Linked DNA regions of Prochlorococcus marinus str. MIT 9313. The protein of the gene in region 2 binds, or shares a complex with, the protein of the main gene of each other region. Links are inferred from orthologs where the notes say so. Each region holds a gene or a part of one and is shown on either strand. Other genes may lie near its edges. The genes, in order: rodA and mrdA.

Evidence for each region.
Region 1: the proteins of mrdA (region 2) and rodA are in contact, whole or in part, in a crystal structure (PDB 6PL5), measured with the Thermus thermophilus proteins. The link is inferred for Prochlorococcus marinus str. MIT 9313 from one-to-one orthologs. Residues at the interface, in WP_223903432.1 of Thermus thermophilus: Arg4, Ile5, His6, Leu8, Ala9, Phe12, Ala15, Leu16, Leu19, Gly20, Arg22, Ala23, Trp24, Leu26, Gln27, Val28, Tyr31, Tyr34, Leu36, Leu43, Thr45, Asp47, Lys156, Gln157, Gly158, Ser160, Val184, Leu201, Glu202; in WP_223903423.1 of Thermus thermophilus: Phe161, Val165, Phe168, Val169, Leu172, Pro198, Tyr199, Glu202, Tyr211, Arg212, Asp213, Gln220, Val221, Gln223, Ser224, Ile226, Ala227, Ile228, Gly229, Ser230, Gly266, Phe267, Val270, Leu274, Tyr277, Gly278, Leu281, Phe285, Leu289, Arg297.

The regions. Positions count from the first base shown.
Region 1 is NC_005071.1:1,804,032-1,812,108, forward strand. The notes cover bases 2,699-5,496. They hold rodA (rod shape-determining protein RodA), read left to right. Parts: upstream 2,699-3,354; coding sequence 3,355-4,638; downstream 4,639-5,496. Other genes in these bases: AKG35_RS09135 (Mrp/NBP35 family ATP-binding protein), read left to right, coding at 2,699-3,352; AKG35_RS09145 (HAMP domain-containing histidine kinase), read left to right, coding at 4,635-5,496. Also shown: AKG35_RS09120 (cofactor assembly of complex C subunit B), read left to right, coding at 1-251; AKG35_RS09125 (N-acetylmuramoyl-L-alanine amidase), read left to right, coding at 312-1,142; hemF (oxygen-dependent coproporphyrinogen oxidase), read right to left, coding at 1,069-2,118; more of AKG35_RS09135, read left to right, coding at 2,276-2,698; more of AKG35_RS09145, read left to right, coding at 5,497-6,029; AKG35_RS09150 (photosystem I reaction center subunit II PsaD), read left to right, coding at 6,148-6,576; AKG35_RS09155 (anthranilate synthase component I), read left to right, coding at 6,641-8,077. UniProt on the Escherichia coli protein: Peptidoglycan polymerase that is essential for cell wall elongation. Also required for the maintenance of the rod cell shape. Functions probably in conjunction with the penicillin-binding protein 2 (mrdA).
Region 2 is NC_005071.1:42,202-50,393, forward strand. The notes cover bases 5,204-8,116. They hold mrdA (penicillin-binding protein 2), read left to right. Parts: upstream 5,204-5,715; coding sequence 5,716-7,518; downstream 7,519-8,116. Other genes in these bases: AKG35_RS00245 (hypothetical protein), read left to right, coding at 5,204-5,293; AKG35_RS00250 (hypothetical protein), read left to right, coding at 5,309-5,710; AKG35_RS00260 (glycosyltransferase family 4 protein), read right to left, coding at 7,554-8,116. Outside these bases: AKG35_RS00230 (pyridoxal-phosphate-dependent aminotransferase family protein), read right to left, coding at 201-1,349; cobalt-precorrin-5B (C(1))-methyltransferase CbiD, read left to right, coding at 1,434-2,585; guaA (glutamine-hydrolyzing GMP synthase), read left to right, coding at 2,626-4,212; more of AKG35_RS00245, read left to right, coding at 4,682-5,203; more of AKG35_RS00260, read right to left, coding at 8,117-8,192. UniProt on the Escherichia coli protein: Catalyzes cross-linking of the peptidoglycan cell wall. Responsible for the determination of the rod shape of the cell. Is probably required for lateral peptidoglycan synthesis and maintenance of the correct diameter during lateral and centripetal growth.

The DNA.
Region 1 (8,077 bases), 1.8 Mb from region 2 along the record:
GCCAGCTTTATCCCCTCCTGGACTGGTGGCCAATTCTGCTTATTGGTCTGGGCCCACTCGCAGGATTGGTCTACAGCAATCGCGCCAACCGCATTGAAGCCGTTGAACTTCGCTTGATCAGCGCCAGCGACGACGAAGGCAGCACCCTGCGGCTGAGGGCCCATCGCGACGAACTGATTGCCATGGAATTGGAACTCTCCCAGCCCCTTGAGCTGGCTAGCGATGGCTCTCTTCTATCCTCTCCAATCTGAGTGATTTCAAATCTCAGCGGGAAAGGCAGGAGCCTATTGGTTCTGAGCAAAGCTTTCAGCTTGGGGATCAGCTTGCTTTGCCCGGCCACTTCCGCAGAAGCACCATCTCCGCCACCTATTGAATCTCCTTCAAGAACAGCACCGTCTCAATCACCGATTGCAGAACTAAACACCGGTCCCCGCACGCGCTTAAGGGGCAATTGGGTAGGTCGCCAACCTGTGTCTCCCTCTTTAAAGATTGTTGTCATGGCAGGACATGCAGACTCACAGGGGATGCATGGCTCAGGAACCCCAGGTGCTGCAGTTGATCAAAGGGGAGAAGCACCGATGGATCCCCGCATGCGGGATGAACTCTTTTGGAACCGGAAAGTACGCGATGCAGTCGTTGCCCTCAGTAAGCAAAAAGGGCTCAATATCATCGGCTACGACCCAGGAGCACTCTCAATTGCTAAAGCGAGCGATCCACGTACCAACTGGTCAGTAGCCCGCCGCCTTTCCAAGCAAGGCGACTACATCCTAGAGATTCACTTCGATGCATACAGCCCGCATGGATATGGATCTGGACTGATCCCAGCCCTCAATCGCAACCTCAACCGAGTGGATGAAAGTCTTGCTCAGAGCTTCGGTCGATTTCCCAGATTCTTTCGGGGAGGCCTTGGTGGACCAAGACGAGGGATCAGCATCCTTGAGATCGGAATGCTGGAAGGGAGTCTGGAGGCAAATCTCCGCAACCCCAAAACCAGAGAAGCAACCATTCAAGCCATCGCCCTAAAAGTCACCGATGCTTTGATGCTGGGAGTACGTGGGAAGACGTCTTCTAATCCACCGCCTGGTGTGGTCGACAACGCTCCTCCAACGTCGCATCCTCAAACCAATTCTGAGGTCGAGTAAACAAATCAGTGAGCAAAGCCTCCCTTGAATCAGCTGGTGCGACATATCCATACTCCCAACGAGCCAGTGGTGGCAAAGACATCAAGATCGACTCAGTTCGACCATTGGTTTGCAATCCGAAAATCGTGCCCCGATCCCAGACCAGATTGAACTCCGCATATCGCCCACGGCGATACAACTGGAATTGACGTTCTCGATCGCCATAGGCCTGCTCCTGACGTTTCTCCACAATCGGCACATAAGCCGGCAAGAAAGCCTTCCCACAAGCCTTGGCCAGCTCAAACAACTGTTCCCAGCTCTTCGGATGAGGCCCTAACTCCCGTGAGACCTGTGCAGCGGGCCCCTCAGAGTTTTGACCTTTGTAAAGCACTCCAGATCCATCCTGATAGTCGTAAAAAATTCCACCCACTCCACGTGTCTCACCACGGTGCTTCAGATAGAAATATTCGTCACACCAAGGTTTAAAGACCTTATGGAGCTCAGGTCCAACCGTGTCACAAGCCTGCTTGTGAACGCGATGGAAATGGCGGGCATCTTCCAGGTAGGGATAAAACGGCGTGAGGTCAGCGCCACCACCAAACCACCAAACCGGCCCCGCCTCGAAATAGCGGTAATTCAGGTGGATCGTAGGTACATAGGGATTGCGCGGGTGTAGCACCATCGAAGTGCCGGTAGCAAACCAGGGATGCCCCTTTGCCTCAGGCCGCTGATTCAAAATCGACGGAGGCAACTCCTCGCCGTGCACCTCAGAGAAATTAACGCCGCCCTGCTCGAAAACTCGGCCCTCACGCATCACCTTGGATCGCCCACCACCCCCTTCAGGCCGCTCCCAACTGTCAGTTCTAAAAGATTGGCCACCATCCAGACTCTCCAGTTCATTACAGATCTCATCTTGCAAGCCGAGTACCAATTCACGTGCACGTTTGCGCGAGTGAGGAGGAGGAGGACCTTGGCCAAGATTCTCAGAAGCGCCCATAAGCTTGCCAATTAAAGTAGGAACAATGCAGACAACAGTAATAGAATTGCGTTGTATTTTGTGCCAAGACAGCTCTGTTTTTGTGTCTTTTCAGATATCGCCCTTGAGAACTGTCACGAGAGTCCACACATAGGATCCTCTCACCTGAAGGAAAGGCATGGCCACGGCCGAGCAGGCACACAATGCGCTTGATCAAGTCAAGGATTCAGGCAGCGGCCGCTCGGCTCTGGAAATGGGCTGGATTGACCAAGTCCGTGTCATTCCTCCTCGCGCCGTCATCCGCCTCACCTTGCCTGGATTTGCCCAAAGCCAAAGGGATCGATTGGCACAAGAAGCTCGACAAGCCTTACTAGAGCTCAACGGCATCAGTGAGGTGCAGATTGAAATTGGGGAGACTGCCAGCCAGGGGCCTATAGGCCAGGCTGGCCATGGACAATCTGCCGAGCCCCAGGCCATCCAAGGGGTTCAGCAGATTGTCGCCGTAAGCAGTGGTAAAGGGGGTGTTGGCAAAAGCACCGTGGCCGTCAATCTGGCCTGCGCACTAGCCCAGGAGGGCCTAAGCGTGGGACTGCTCGATGCCGATATCTATGGACCAAATACTCCAACCATGCTTGGAGTCGCTGATCGCACGCCTGAGGTGAGCGGCAACGGTGCTGAGCAATGCATCATCCCGATCGAAAGTCATGGGATAGCCATGGTGTCGATGGGTCTGCTAATCGAGGAGAACCAACCAGTGATCTGGCGCGGCCCGATGCTGAACGGGATTATCCGCCAATTCCTGTATCAGGCCTACTGGGGGGAGCGAGATGTTTTGGTGGTCGATCTACCTCCAGGCACTGGCGATGCACAGTTGTCACTAGCGCAGGCAGTTCCCATTGCGGGGGTGGTGATTGTCACCACCCCCCAGAAAGTTTCACTGCAGGATGCTCGCCGAGGACTGGCAATGTTCAAGCAAATGGGCATCAACGTGCTCGGCGTGGTCGAAAACATGACCGCCTTCGTACCTCCCGATCAACCAGAGCGTCGTTACGCCCTATTCGGCTCTGGAGGGGGAGAGCAGCTGGCGATGGAAAACAATGTCCCTCTGCTGGCACAAATCCCTATGGAAATGCCTGTGCAAGAGGGGGGTAATGAAGGTAGCCCCATCGTTCATAGCCGACCCGAATCAGTGAGTGCCAAAGCCTTCAAGCAATTAGCCAAACAAGTTCTGGATTGCGCCTCCAAGGCCAGCTGACCATGCTTTCAAGCCAGAGGCGGCGACGCAATGGTGGCAAGTCCTTCCGTTCTAAGGGGCATCTACGTAGATGGTGGAAAGAACTGGATCTAGTGCTCTGGGGGGTGCCAGTGGCCATGGTGATCCTTGCGGGCGTCCTGATCGCCAGCACTCAAAGACAGGCTGATTACGCCGACTGGTATCACCACTGGATCACCGCTGGATTGGGATGCTTGGTCGCTCTGTTGCTGGCCCGATTGCCAGTCCAGAGACTGCGGCCGCTATTAATTCCCCTCTACGCACTTACAGTTCTGAGCCTGGTAGCCGTTCGCCTAATCGGCACCTCCGCCCTAGGCGCTCAGCGGTGGATCAGCATCGCTGGGGTGAATGTTCAGCCATCTGAATTCGCCAAACTGGCAGCAATACTCCTTTTGGCAGCAGTACTCGACCGCCACCCGATAGAACGCCCCATCGACCTGATGAGGCCTTTGGCCGTGATTTCTGTGCCCTGGACACTGGTCTTCCTGCAACCGGATCTCGGCAGTTCACTCGTGTTCGGCGCCCTGCTAGTGACAATGCTCTATTGGGCTGACATGCCCTGGGAATGGGTCCTGTTGCTCCTATCACCTCTAGCCACAGCACTCCTTGCGGGGCTATGGCCTTGGACTCTCTGCGCATGGCTCCCTCTGATGGGTTTGCTGGCCTATCGCTCACTGCCATGGAAACGCCTGGCCGCTTCGCTCACTTTGGCGCTGCAAGGAATCGTGGCTGTTACCACCCCTTGGCTTTGGTTGCATGGCCTCAAGGACTATCAAAGAGAACGGCTAGTGCTGTTTCTCGATCCCACCAAAGACCCCCTAGGTGGTGGCTATCACCTCCTGCAAAGCACTGTGGGCATTGGCTCTGGCGGGCTATTTGGCACAGGGCTGCTGCAAGGTCAACTCACCAAGCTCCGTTTCATCCCCGAGCAGCACACCGATTTCATCTTCAGTGCCCTAGGGGAAGAAACTGGCTTCATCGGGACCATCCTTGTCGTAACAGGCTTCGCGCTACTCATGGGACGCCTACTACAAGTTGCCAGAGAAGCCCGCACTGACTTCGAATCACTGGTTGTCATAGGCGTCGCCACGATGGTGATGTTCCAAGTGGTCGTGAACATCTTTATGACCATTGGCCTTGGCCCTGTCACTGGCATCCCCTTACCATTTATGAGCTATGGCCGCTCAGCAATGGTGGTGAACTTCGTAGCACTTGGACTCTGCCTTTCGGTGGCACGCCGAGGTCACACAAGACTCAACAACTGGTGAGCGATTCCATCTCGCTCATCACGATCCAACAACGGCTTGCAGAAGGTGTCACTCCTGGCCGCGTCGATGAAGCCACCGTTCGACGCCTGTGGTGGGCAGCTCTGGACACCTTGCAAGACGACATCCTGCTGCCCATGGATCCTGAAAAGGGGCTTTGGCTGGCAGCACCCCTACCTGCGCTCTATGAGCCAAGACTGCTCGAACGCTTAAAAGGATGGGTCTGGGCACCAGACGAGCTCGAAACACTCCATTCTCCTCAAGGCGGCCTCTTGCCTCCCAGTCGCGTCAGGTCATCAATCAATGAGAGAAGCAATTCAGCTGTCGGGGGCTATCAACGGTTACCACTGCGCCAAAACGATGGTCATGAGCCCCTTCTGCTGATCATTACCCCGGATGTTCAAATTGCCCTGGCCCTGCATGGCAAACCCGCAGAGCGCCATCTGTTAATGCGCAGTGATCCAGAAACCCTCAGTGATCTCTTGAAGATGCTGGACCTGAGACTAAACAGCGAAGACCCTGGCCATGCCATTGAGCTTCGTCAGGCTTTGGCAAACCTAGGACCTTTACAAAGTAATCCTGAACTAGAAAAAATCTTCTGGCCTCGACTTGCGGAACGGTTGGCCGGCATGGCCCCAAGTCTCACAATGCAACCGATTCCTGAAAGATCACACCCGGCCAAGTCCAGAGGAGAAACCAATCAAGAAACGAGTGCTGAACTCATTCTGCTGGAGGCACTCACTCATGAGGTGCGAACCCCACTAGCGACCATCCGAACCCTGATCCACTCCCTGCTGCGGCGAAGTGACCTTCCTGGTGTCGTAGTCAACCGTCTCAAACAGATCGATGCTGAGTGCACTGAGCAAATTGATCGATTCGGCCTCATTTTTCATGCCGCAGAACTTCAGCGGCAGCCGCCAGAAGCGTCCATGCTCGCCCATACCGACCTCGGCGCCATGCTGATAATGCTTCATCCAGCCTGGCGTCAGCAGCTCGAACGCCGCGGGGTAGGACTCCAGATCGATATCACCCCTGATTTGCCAGAAGTTCTTAGTGATCCAAGACGTCTTGAACCGATGCTGGGTGGATTAATTGATCGCACGAGCCGCGGCCTGCCAGCAGGTGGCAGCCTATCGCTCACGCTTCGCCCTGCGGGCCCCCGCCTAAAGCTTCAAATCCTCAGCCAAATACCAAATCATGAAGATCAAGGAGCCAGCAGTAGGGATCAAAAGGCTGCTCTAGGCCCAGTGCTGAGCTGGGACCCCAAAACCGGCAGCCTGCAACTCAGCCAAGCAGCAACCCAACGAATGCTGGCTAGCTTGGGTGGGTGGCTAACACAGCGTCGGGACAAAGGGCTCACAGTATTTTTTCCCATCGCTGAGGAAAAACTTTGAACTCCAAAACAAGCCACAATGTTGACGGGTGTGAAGCTTGCTGCCAAGCAGTGCCATAGGGCACAAAACGCAGTGCTACTTTTCACCAGTAACGGTATGCCGATTCTCGAGGTTACTCATGACAGCAACGGCGTTAACAGGTCAGTATCCCAAGTATCTAGGGAGCACCGGGGGCCTTCTAAATTCCGCTGAAACCGAAGAGAAGTACGCCATCACTTGGAGCAGCTCAACAGCTCAGGTATTCGAACTACCCACTGGCGGCGCAGCTGAAATGAATGAGGGCGAGAACCTCATGTATTTCGCTCGCAAAGAACAATGCCTCGCGTTAGGCACTCAACTGCGTACCTTCAAACCCAAGATTGAAGACTACAAAATTTATCGCGTCTTCCCAGGTGGTGACACCGAATTCCTGCATCCAAAAGACGGCGTATTCCCCGAGAAAGTCAATGAAGGGAGAGTCACAGTGAACCTCAACAATCGCCGGATCGGAGAAAACGCCAATCCAGCGAAATTAAAATTCAGCGGGCGCAACACCTACGACGCCTGAGTCCCTTTCGCCTGAAGGGTACGGGGATCTTCAACCACTCGGCACCAGCTGCGAAGATTCCCTCATGCTCAGCTCTGATCGTGACCATTTCTTTGAGATGGCTGCTAGTGGTGCCAATTTCATTCCTTTGGCCCGCAGTTGGCCAGCGGATCTGGAGACTCCTCTAACAACTTGGTTAAAAGTTGGGGCAGATCATCCCCCTGGGGTCTTACTCGAATCGGTCGAAGGGGGTGAAACTCTTGGGCGCTGGAGTGTGGTGGCCTGCAATCCACTTTGGACAGCCACCTGCCGAGGGAAACACCTCACACGTCGTTGGCGAGAAGGACGAACCGATGAAGCCATCGGCAACCCTTTTGAAGGCCTCAGGCAATGGCTTGCTCCTTATCGCACCGCAACCCTGCCAGGCCTACCCCCCCTTGGCCAGCTCTATGGAATGTGGGGTTTTGAACTGATCAAGTGGGTTGAACCCACAGTGCCCGTTCACTTAAGGGACAACAACGATCCGCCTGATGGCATCTGGATGCTGATGGACAGCATCTTGATCATTGATCAAGTTAAACGCCTCATCACTGCCGTGGCATACGCAGACCTGAGTGTCGAGCAAACGGCTAACGAAGCTTGGGACAAGGCACAAGCACGCATTCAAGACCTAGAAAAGTGCATGGCGGAACCACTTGCGCCGATTCAGCCACTGCAATGGCAACCAAAAAGTCAATCTCCACCTTCCACCATCAGTAACTACAGCCAACAAGGCTTTGAGGAGGCAGTTCAAACCGCCAAGCAACACATCGCCGCAGGTGATGTGTTCCAGCTTGTAATCAGTCAACGGCTGGAGACCAGAGTTCCTCAACAGCCACTTGAGCTCTACAGAAGTCTGCGGATGGTGAATCCTTCTCCATATATGGCTTTCTTTGACTTCGGCGACTGGCAGCTGATTGGCTCAAGCCCGGAGGTCATGGTCAAGGCGGAGCCTGTCGCCGATGGCATTAAGGCCAGCCTTCGGCCTATTGCCGGCACGCGTCAGCGTGGCGGCAACGAACTTGAGGACCACAATCTTGAAGCAGAGTTGATGGCAGATCCCAAGGAACGTGCCGAGCATGTGATGTTGGTTGATCTTGGCCGCAATGACCTTGGACGCGTTTGCAGGCCGGGCAGTGTGATGGTGAAAGAGCTGATGGTGATCGAGAAATATTCCCACGTCATGCACATCGTCAGTGCAGTGGAAGGTGTGCTTGCCAAAGGCAAGGATGTTTGGGATCTACTCATGGCCTCATTCCCAGCAGGCACGGTCAGTGGCGCCCCAAAAATCAGAGCCATGCAGCTCATTCATGAGCTCGAACCCGACTCAAGAGGACCTTATTCAGGTGTGTATGGGTCCATCGATCTCAACGGTGCTCTGAATACAGCTATAACCATTCGCACAATGATTGTGCGGCCCCATCCTGAAGGCGGCTGGCAAGTCAAGGTTCAAGCAGGCGCTGGTGTGGTGGCCGATTCCATC
Region 2 (8,192 bases):
AGCCTATTCTCAATTAGGCAGGCTTTTTGGTTTGTTAAATATGAATGAGTATTCTATGAACCTTGATTAATCCTTTGATAAGCGGGTGACCGGATTCGAACCGGCGACGTTCAGCTTGGGAAGCTGACATTCTACCACTGAATTACACCCGCATTTGATCAGTTTAGATCAGCTTTAGTTCGTTTTGTTGGCGAGCACTGTTATCTCAGAATTGCTGCTGCTGCTGCCAGGCCATCTCCCATGTTGCCTTTATGCAAGCCAAGAGATTGCAAGGTGGATTCGATGGCAGCTATGGCAGTGAGGATATCTCTATCACATACGAATCCAAGATGGCCGATACGGAAGACCTTCCCTTTTAGATGATCCTGTCCACCTGCTAGCAGGATGTCGAATTTCTCTTTGACAGTTTTGCGCAGTTGCTCTGCATCAATTCCCTCAGGTGCGACTGCGGTGATCGCTGGGCTGCCGTGTCCTTCAGCTGCATACAGTGGCAGGCAGATGGCCTTCATGCCGGCCTGAGCGGCTGCGCGATGGCGAGCATGACGTTCAAAGATGGCTTCCAGTCCTTCTGACTGCATCATTCCCAGCGCAGATTCCAGTGCGAAGTAGAGATTCACAGCAGGGGTGAATGGATTGCTGTCTTGAGCGGCAGTTTTTCGGTATGGCCCCAGATCGAGATAAAACTTCGGTAGATCCGATTGTTGATGCGCTTGCCAGGCTCGTTCACTCATGGCCACGAAGCTGAGACCTGGAGGCATCATGTATCCCTTTTGGGAACCGGAGGCAACCACATCTAGACCCCAAGAATCCATGGGGACATTGCAGGCCCCAAGGCTTGTAACGCAATCAGCGATGGCTAGTGCTTTGCCATGAGTGCGGACATATTTGCTGATGGTTTCAAGGTCGTTAATGACCCCGGTTGAGGTTTCCGAGTGGGTGAGAATTACGGCTTTTATTGTTTTGCCATTATCTGCTTCCAGTGCTTTTTTGAAGGCTTCTGGGTCTAACGGTTGTCCCCAGTCTGCTTTTATCACTTGTACGTCCAGGCCGTAAGCCTTAGCCAGCTTTACCCAGCGCTGTCCAAACTTGCCGTTGTCGCCGCAGAGGACCTTGTCGCCGTAGCTGAGGGTATTGATGATTCCTGCTTCCATCGCAGCGGTACCGCTTCCAGTGATAACTAGAACATCTGCTTTGGTCTGATGCAGCCAGCGCAGCTGCTCGGTGGTATGTCTAACGACGGCTTGAAACTCTCCACTGCGATGGCCGATGGGGTGGCGACCCATGGCTTTGAGTACTGTTTCGGGAACCGGTGTAGGACCCGGGATCATCAGGGTGAGTTTGTCCTGCACGGCCTAAGGCTTAGTAATGAACCATCCTCAAAAATACCTAAGCAAGGGTTTTTTATCGATCACGCCGATGCTGATTCAAGGGGGTTGACGCTCCCGGTTTGGGTCGCGGCTGCGGCCCGAGCTGCTACTGAAGCTTTGCTTGGCAGGCCTTTCAGTGCTTCTCAGTTGCTTGAATTGCCTGATCGCGACGAACCTTTGGCTGTTTCAGTCACCTCGGCAGCGGTTTTGGCTGGAGGTGAACAGGCTTTGGCAATCAGCCATTGCGATCCAGGTTCAGGTCTGGATCTCACAAGAGGTTTGGAGATTTGGGTGTGTGTTCAGTGGCAGGAGTTGGTTGATGATGAGTTGAATGTTCATTCAGAAGCCTGGCTGAATCTCTTGGCAGGCAAGGGTGTTGGCACGCTGGGGTCCGGTGGAGAGGCGTGTGTGTCTCGATTTGCACGCGAGCTTTTGAGTCGTAATTTGTACCCCCTGGTGCCTTCGGGTCGAGGGTTGCAGTTGGAAGTTGTGTTGCCTAGGGGTAGAGATTTGGCAGCACGTACCAGTAATGCAGCTTTTGGGGTTGTGGATGGCTTGGCCTTGATTGGTACCCAGGCGGATGTGCAGGTCAGCGCCTCTCCTGATCAGTTGCAGCAGACCATTGAGCAACTACGTCGGCAAAGTGCCGCTTCAGATTTTTGTGGAGCAATGACTTTGGTGATTGGTGAGAATGGTCTTGATCTAGCTCGACAGTTGGGGTTGGCTGCCCAGCCGCTCCTCAAGATTGGCAATTGGTTGGGGCCTGTCATCGTGGCCGCGGCAGAGGCTGGGGTGGAGCAATTGTTGTTGTTGGGGTATCACGGCAAGTTGGTGAAGTTGGCAGGGGGGATTTTTCATACTCATCACCATCTGGCAGATGGTCGTTTGGAGGTGCTTGCGGCCATGGCTGTGCGAGAAGGATTGCCGTTGGATCTGATCCGGCAACTTGGCCAGGCTGATTCCATGGAGGCAGCATTGAAGATGCTGGAAGCTCAAGACCCAGAGCTGGTACGCAAGCTTTGGTATCGGCTGGCGGTAACAGTGGAGCATCGCAGTGCTGCCTACCTTGCCCGTTATGGCTCATGGTCGATAGCTATTGGGGCAGCTCTTTTCGATCGTCAGCGACGGTTGCGCTGGGCTGGTCCCCAAGGGTCTCAACAGTTGGCTGTCTTGGGAGTGACCCCTGAGGATTCACCGATAAGCCTTTCTCTACCCTGAACGTTCTGTTGGTTGACTCCAGAGGAGCTTTTTCGCTGATATGTCCAATTCCCAGTCTGAAGGTAAGCGCCAGCCGGCAATCGTCATTCTCGATTTTGGCTCTCAGTATTCAGAGCTGATTGCCCGTCGGGTGCGAGAAACAGAGGTCTACTCATTGGTAATGAGCTATTGCACCTCAGCGGATGAGCTTCGCCAGCTTGCCCCGAAGGGCATCATTTTGAGTGGCGGACCTAGCTCTGTGTATGCCGAGAGAGCGCCGCTTTGTGATCCGAACATTTGGGATTTGGGTATTCCTGTGCTTGGTGTCTGTTACGGCATGCAGTTAATGGTGCAGCAGCTGGGTGGTCGGGTGGAGGCTGCTATTGGCAAGGCTGAATACGGTAAGGCTCCCTTGCAGGTCGAGGACCCTAGGGACCTTCTCACCAATGTTGAAAGTGGCTCCACGATGTGGATGAGCCATGGTGATGTGGTGAGGGATTTGCCTGAGGGGTTTGTGCGGCTTGCTCACACAGCCAATACTCCTGATGCGGCGGTTGCTGATCACAATCGTCAGTTTTATGGCGTTCAGTTTCACCCTGAGGTGGTGCACTCAAGCCATGGAATTGCTCTGATTCGAAACTTCGTTTACCACATTTGTGGTTGTGAGCCGAATTGGACGACCACTGCATTTATTGAAGAAGCGATTGCTCAGGTGCAGGCTCAGGTGGGTCAGAAAAGGGTCTTGCTTGCTTTGTCTGGAGGAGTTGATTCCTCAACCTTGGCTTTTCTATTAAAAAAGGCCATTGGAGATCAGCTCACGTGCATGTTTATTGATCAGGGTTTTATGCGTAAAGGTGAGCCTGAATTCTTGATGGATTTCTTTGATCAAAAGTTCCATATCAATGTTGAATACATTAATGCTCGTCAACGCTTTATTTCTAAGCTCAAGGGGATTATTGATCCTGAGGAAAAGCGCAAGATCATCGGCACGGAATTTATCAGGGTGTTTGAGGAGGAAAGCAATCGTCTCGGTCCCTTTGATTATCTTGCGCAGGGCACTCTTTATCCGGATGTGATCGAGAGTTCTGGTACCAACATCGACCCGAAAACCGGAGAGCGGGTGGCCGTGAAGATCAAGAGCCACCACAATGTGGGCGGTCTTCCCAAAGATTTGCAGTTCAAATTGGTGGAGCCACTTAGGCGATTGTTTAAGGATGAAGTGCGTAAGGTAGGCCGTGCTTTGGGGCTGCCTGAGGAGATTGTCCGCCGCCATCCTTTTCCTGGGCCAGGTCTGGCGATTCGTATCCTTGATGAAGTTAACGATGAAAAGCTCAATTGCTTACGCGATGCTGACTTAATCGTGCGAGAGGAAATCCGTGAGGCGGGTTTATATCACGAGATTTGGCAGGCTTTTGCCGTATTACTACCGGTTCGCTCTGTCGGGGTAATGGGGGATAAACGCACCTATGCCTGGCCGATTGTGCTGCGATGTGTCTCCAGTGAGGACGGCATGACAGCGGATTGGTCGCGTTTACCTCATGAACTTTTGGAGCGTATCTCCAATCGAATTGTCAATGAAGTGAGAGGTGTAAACAGGGTTGTGCTTGACATTACCAGTAAGCCTCCTGGAACGATTGAGTGGGAATAGTTTAAGTATTAAATTTTTCTCTTCACCCTAAATTGCGGCTTCACGTTTTATTGGAGGTGATGCAGAGTTGCACATTCTGGTATCAGTTTTAAGAACTCTACGATTTTAGTTGGATTGAGAATGTTATTTATCTTGGCCTTTGATAAGCTTGCACTTTTCTTGTCAATTGTTGTTTGAATCAGTTTGTTTCATGCTGCTAATGATCAACTTTGACTTTCGCTTATTTGGCAATCATTGCCGATGTGTTGATGGTGACAAACATTAGATGATCTTTCTAGCGTCGAATCTTGTTCGCCAACCCTCTCTGCTCTAACTCGGCTGCATGAGCTCAAGTCATCTTCGAGAATGCTCTGCATCACTCAATCTTGTTGATTCGCACCCTTGAAGTGAAAGTCGACTCTGTTGAGGTGATCAGGGACTGGTGAAGCTCAGAATGACTCGATAACCTGGGCCACTGGCCTAGAGACTTTTGACCGTCGCCCACCAGCAAGACATACAGCTAGATCGCCGTTTGCAACAGGACAGCATTCAGTTTGCGGGTAAGACCGTTTATATCAACCCTTTCCTGTACTGGCGAAGGTTTGACAGCAACACCGATCGTTGGTTAAGGGAGCCCGGTCAGTTGGGTGAAGACCAGATCAGCCTCAATCGTGGTCGCTTTTACCCTGAGCTTGATTGGGCCCTGTTGGATGAGAGCCAAAGGGATATCAAGGATGCTGCTGTTGAGATGTTCCTTAAAAGTTTGGAGCTGATCGGCACTTTTCACCCTGAACTTACAGCTGGCCAGTTGCTTGAGGTCGAGCGCAAGATGGCGGTCACCAAGAAGCAGTCTTTTGAGCGCTGGGTCGAGAAGTCGTTTCGCAGGCGTTTCAAACAAGAGTCTCGTGAGCGCAAGCGCTTTGCTCGTGAGCGTTTTTTGCGGTCTTGGAGGGAATGGTTCAGCTTGGAGACAACGCATCATGCTGTGGGACCAATGGTGGCGTTATTGGTTTTGGCAGGTTTTGGGGGCTGGTCGATGGGAATGTCTCAAACGTCTTGCCCAACACTTTTGATCCCTTCCGAGCAAACTGTTGTTAGGTAGACCTTTGAGGCTTGCATGGCCGACGATTCGTTCGACAGCCTTCGCCTTTCCCTGATGCAGGATGCTCTTCCTGTTGGCTTGGCGATGGTTGATCGGGTTCGTCGTGGTGGAGCGAGAAAAATGGTGGAAGCTTTTACGGGCTCAAGTGATCCCCTCCAGGAGCTCCGTGTTGAAGGAGAAGCTGCTGCTCGATCAGTACGTGATCGATTAGATCAGGTCAGCCCAGGGCTGGGGAATCCTGTGATGGCAGTGAATGTGGCCGTTGATGATGTCGTTGTGAATTCCCCAGACCCTCAGGATCAGCAGATTTTGCTGGAGGTGCTGGCCAGGATTGAGGGACGGCTTGATGCTCTTCAGCTTCACCTGCAGAAAGATGTTGGTGAAAAATCGCCAACATCAGGCGTGGAACAAAGCTGACGTTGATGAGCGGATCGCGGCCTTTGGGACGTGCCAATCAGCGGCACAGTGGTTTAGGCCAGCAGCCCAAGGTCTTGTTTGCGCTGGTGCTTTTGTTTAGTGGTGCCATGGTGGCGCGGTTGACCTGGTTACAGCTGTTGGAAGGGGCCCGATACCGAGAGTTGGCAGATGAAAATCGGATTCGCTTGGTACCCCGCTCACCGATTCGTGGTCGGCTGCTCGATCGTCAAGGCCGTGTACTTGCCTCAAGCAAGCTCAGCTACAACCTTTATTTGCAGCCTCGATTGGTGAGTGATGTTAATTGGCCTGGGCTTCGTGACAGTCTTTCTCAGTTGCTCAATCTTCCTAAGCAGGATTTAGATCAGCGCAGGCGACAGGGGGTTGGCATGGATGGCTATCGCATCACTTTGGCAACTGATTTGAAACCTGAGCAGGTGCTGCGTTTTCGAGAGCAGGCTCGCAGTTTTGAAGCGGCCCAGGTCGATGTGGATGTACTCCGTCACTACCCGCACGGCACTTTGGCCGCTCATGTTTTGGGTTATACCCAGCCAATTACTGAAAAGGAGTTTAAAACTCTCGCTGATCAGGGTTATGAGATTAGAGATCGCATTGGCCGAATTGGAGTAGAGGCAGCCTATGAACCTCATTTACGAGGGAAGTGGGGTGGTCAGATGCTTGAAGTCAACGCTATGGGAGAGGTGCAGCGCAGTCTTGGTGACAAGCCTTCACAGGCGGGTAAAGACCTCCTCCTCACACTGGACCTTGATTTGCAGTTGGCTGCTGAAAAGGCTCTTGAAGATAAGCCTGGCGGTGCAGTTGTAGCACTCGACCCTCGTAACGGTGCTATTCGCGCCATGGCTAGTCGCCCTGCCTTTGATCCCAATTTTTTCTCAAAACTGGTCACCACGCAGAAGGAGTACGACAAGCTTTTTGCTTCGTCGAGCAAGCCATTGCTCAGTCGGGCCATGAATGCCTATGACCCTGGGAGTACTTGGAAACCTGTGACAAGTATGGCGGGTATGGAGAGTGGCAAGTTTCTGCCTGATGTGCGTTTAAAGACGGCGGCATGCATCACTTATGGGGGGCATTGTTTCCCTGACCACAACGGTGTCGGATTTGGCACGATCGGTTATGAGGATGCGCTGCGCTTTTCCAGCAATACCTTCTTTTATCAGGTGGGTGTGGGTGTGGGTTCTAAGGCGCTTTATGAAGCCGCCATCAAGCTTGGTTTCGATGCCCGCACTGGGATTGAGATTGGCTATGAGGAGAGTAAGGGCTTGGTGGGCCATCAGGCCTGGGCGGCTAAAGGTCGGGGTTGGGCTGAAGCTGGAACGACTCCTTGGATTCCCGAGGACATGGCCAGCGCCTCGATTGGTCAATCTGTGGTTCAGATCACTCCTTTGCAACTTGCTCGCGCTTATGCAGTATTTGCCAATGGGGGGTTTTTGGTCACTCCTCATCTGGCAGATGGTGCGATCGACTGGACTTCATCACTGCGACGCATCAAGGTCGATATCAAGCCATCCACATTGGCGACGATTCGGCGTGGTTTGCGAAAGGTTGTGCAGGATGGGACTGGTTCAGGTCTCAATTTGCCGAACTTTCCGCAAGTGGCTGGCAAGACGGGCACTGCTGAGGACAGTACCGGTGGCTCTGATCACGCATGGTTTGCATGTTTTGCGCCATATCAGTCAGCAGAAATCGTCGTTGTTGCTTTTGCCCAGAACACTCCTGGTGGCGGTTCGGTCCATGCGTTGCCTATGGCACGGCAGGTGCTTCAGGCTTGGAATCGCACACGCTCTAGTTGAACGCACTGACTCTCAGAACACACTGATGTTTGGTCTCAGGCGGCCAGGTTGAGGGGTTGGCCGAGGATTGTTCTGTAGTAGCTCCGCAGTTGTTGCGTGGCACTGGCCCATCCCCAGCGTTCGGCTTCTTGACGGGCTGCTTTGCGCAGACCTTGACGCTCGAGATCGTTGCCGAGCAGTCGTCGGGTTGCATTGATCAGGCTGGTGGACCCTCCATCCACTCCATCCGGCTCGTAGAGACAGCCGTTGACTCCGTCGGTAATGATGTCTGGGATTCCGCCACGATTGGCTCCTACTACAGGACAACCTGCTGCCATTGCTTCCAGTAAAACGAGCCCAAGGGTTTCGGTGCTTGAGGGGAATAGAAAGGCATCCCCGCTTGCATATGCACTGGCTAGTTCTTCCCCTTCGAGATAGCCCACAAATGTTGTAGCAGTGCCTTCAAATGCTTTTTCCAGTTGCTGGCGGTGAGGTCCATCGCCTACTAGGGCCAATCGTGCCTCGGGTATGCGATCGAGAACAGGTTTGATGCGTTCGATTTGCTTTTCGGCGGAGAGCCGCCCTACGTAGAGAAGCAGGGCACCTTGATCGTCGTTTGTGTTCAAAAGGCGTAAGCGCATGGTTTCGTTGCGCAGTTCCGGTCGAAAGAGTTCGGTATCCACGCCGCGTTGCCA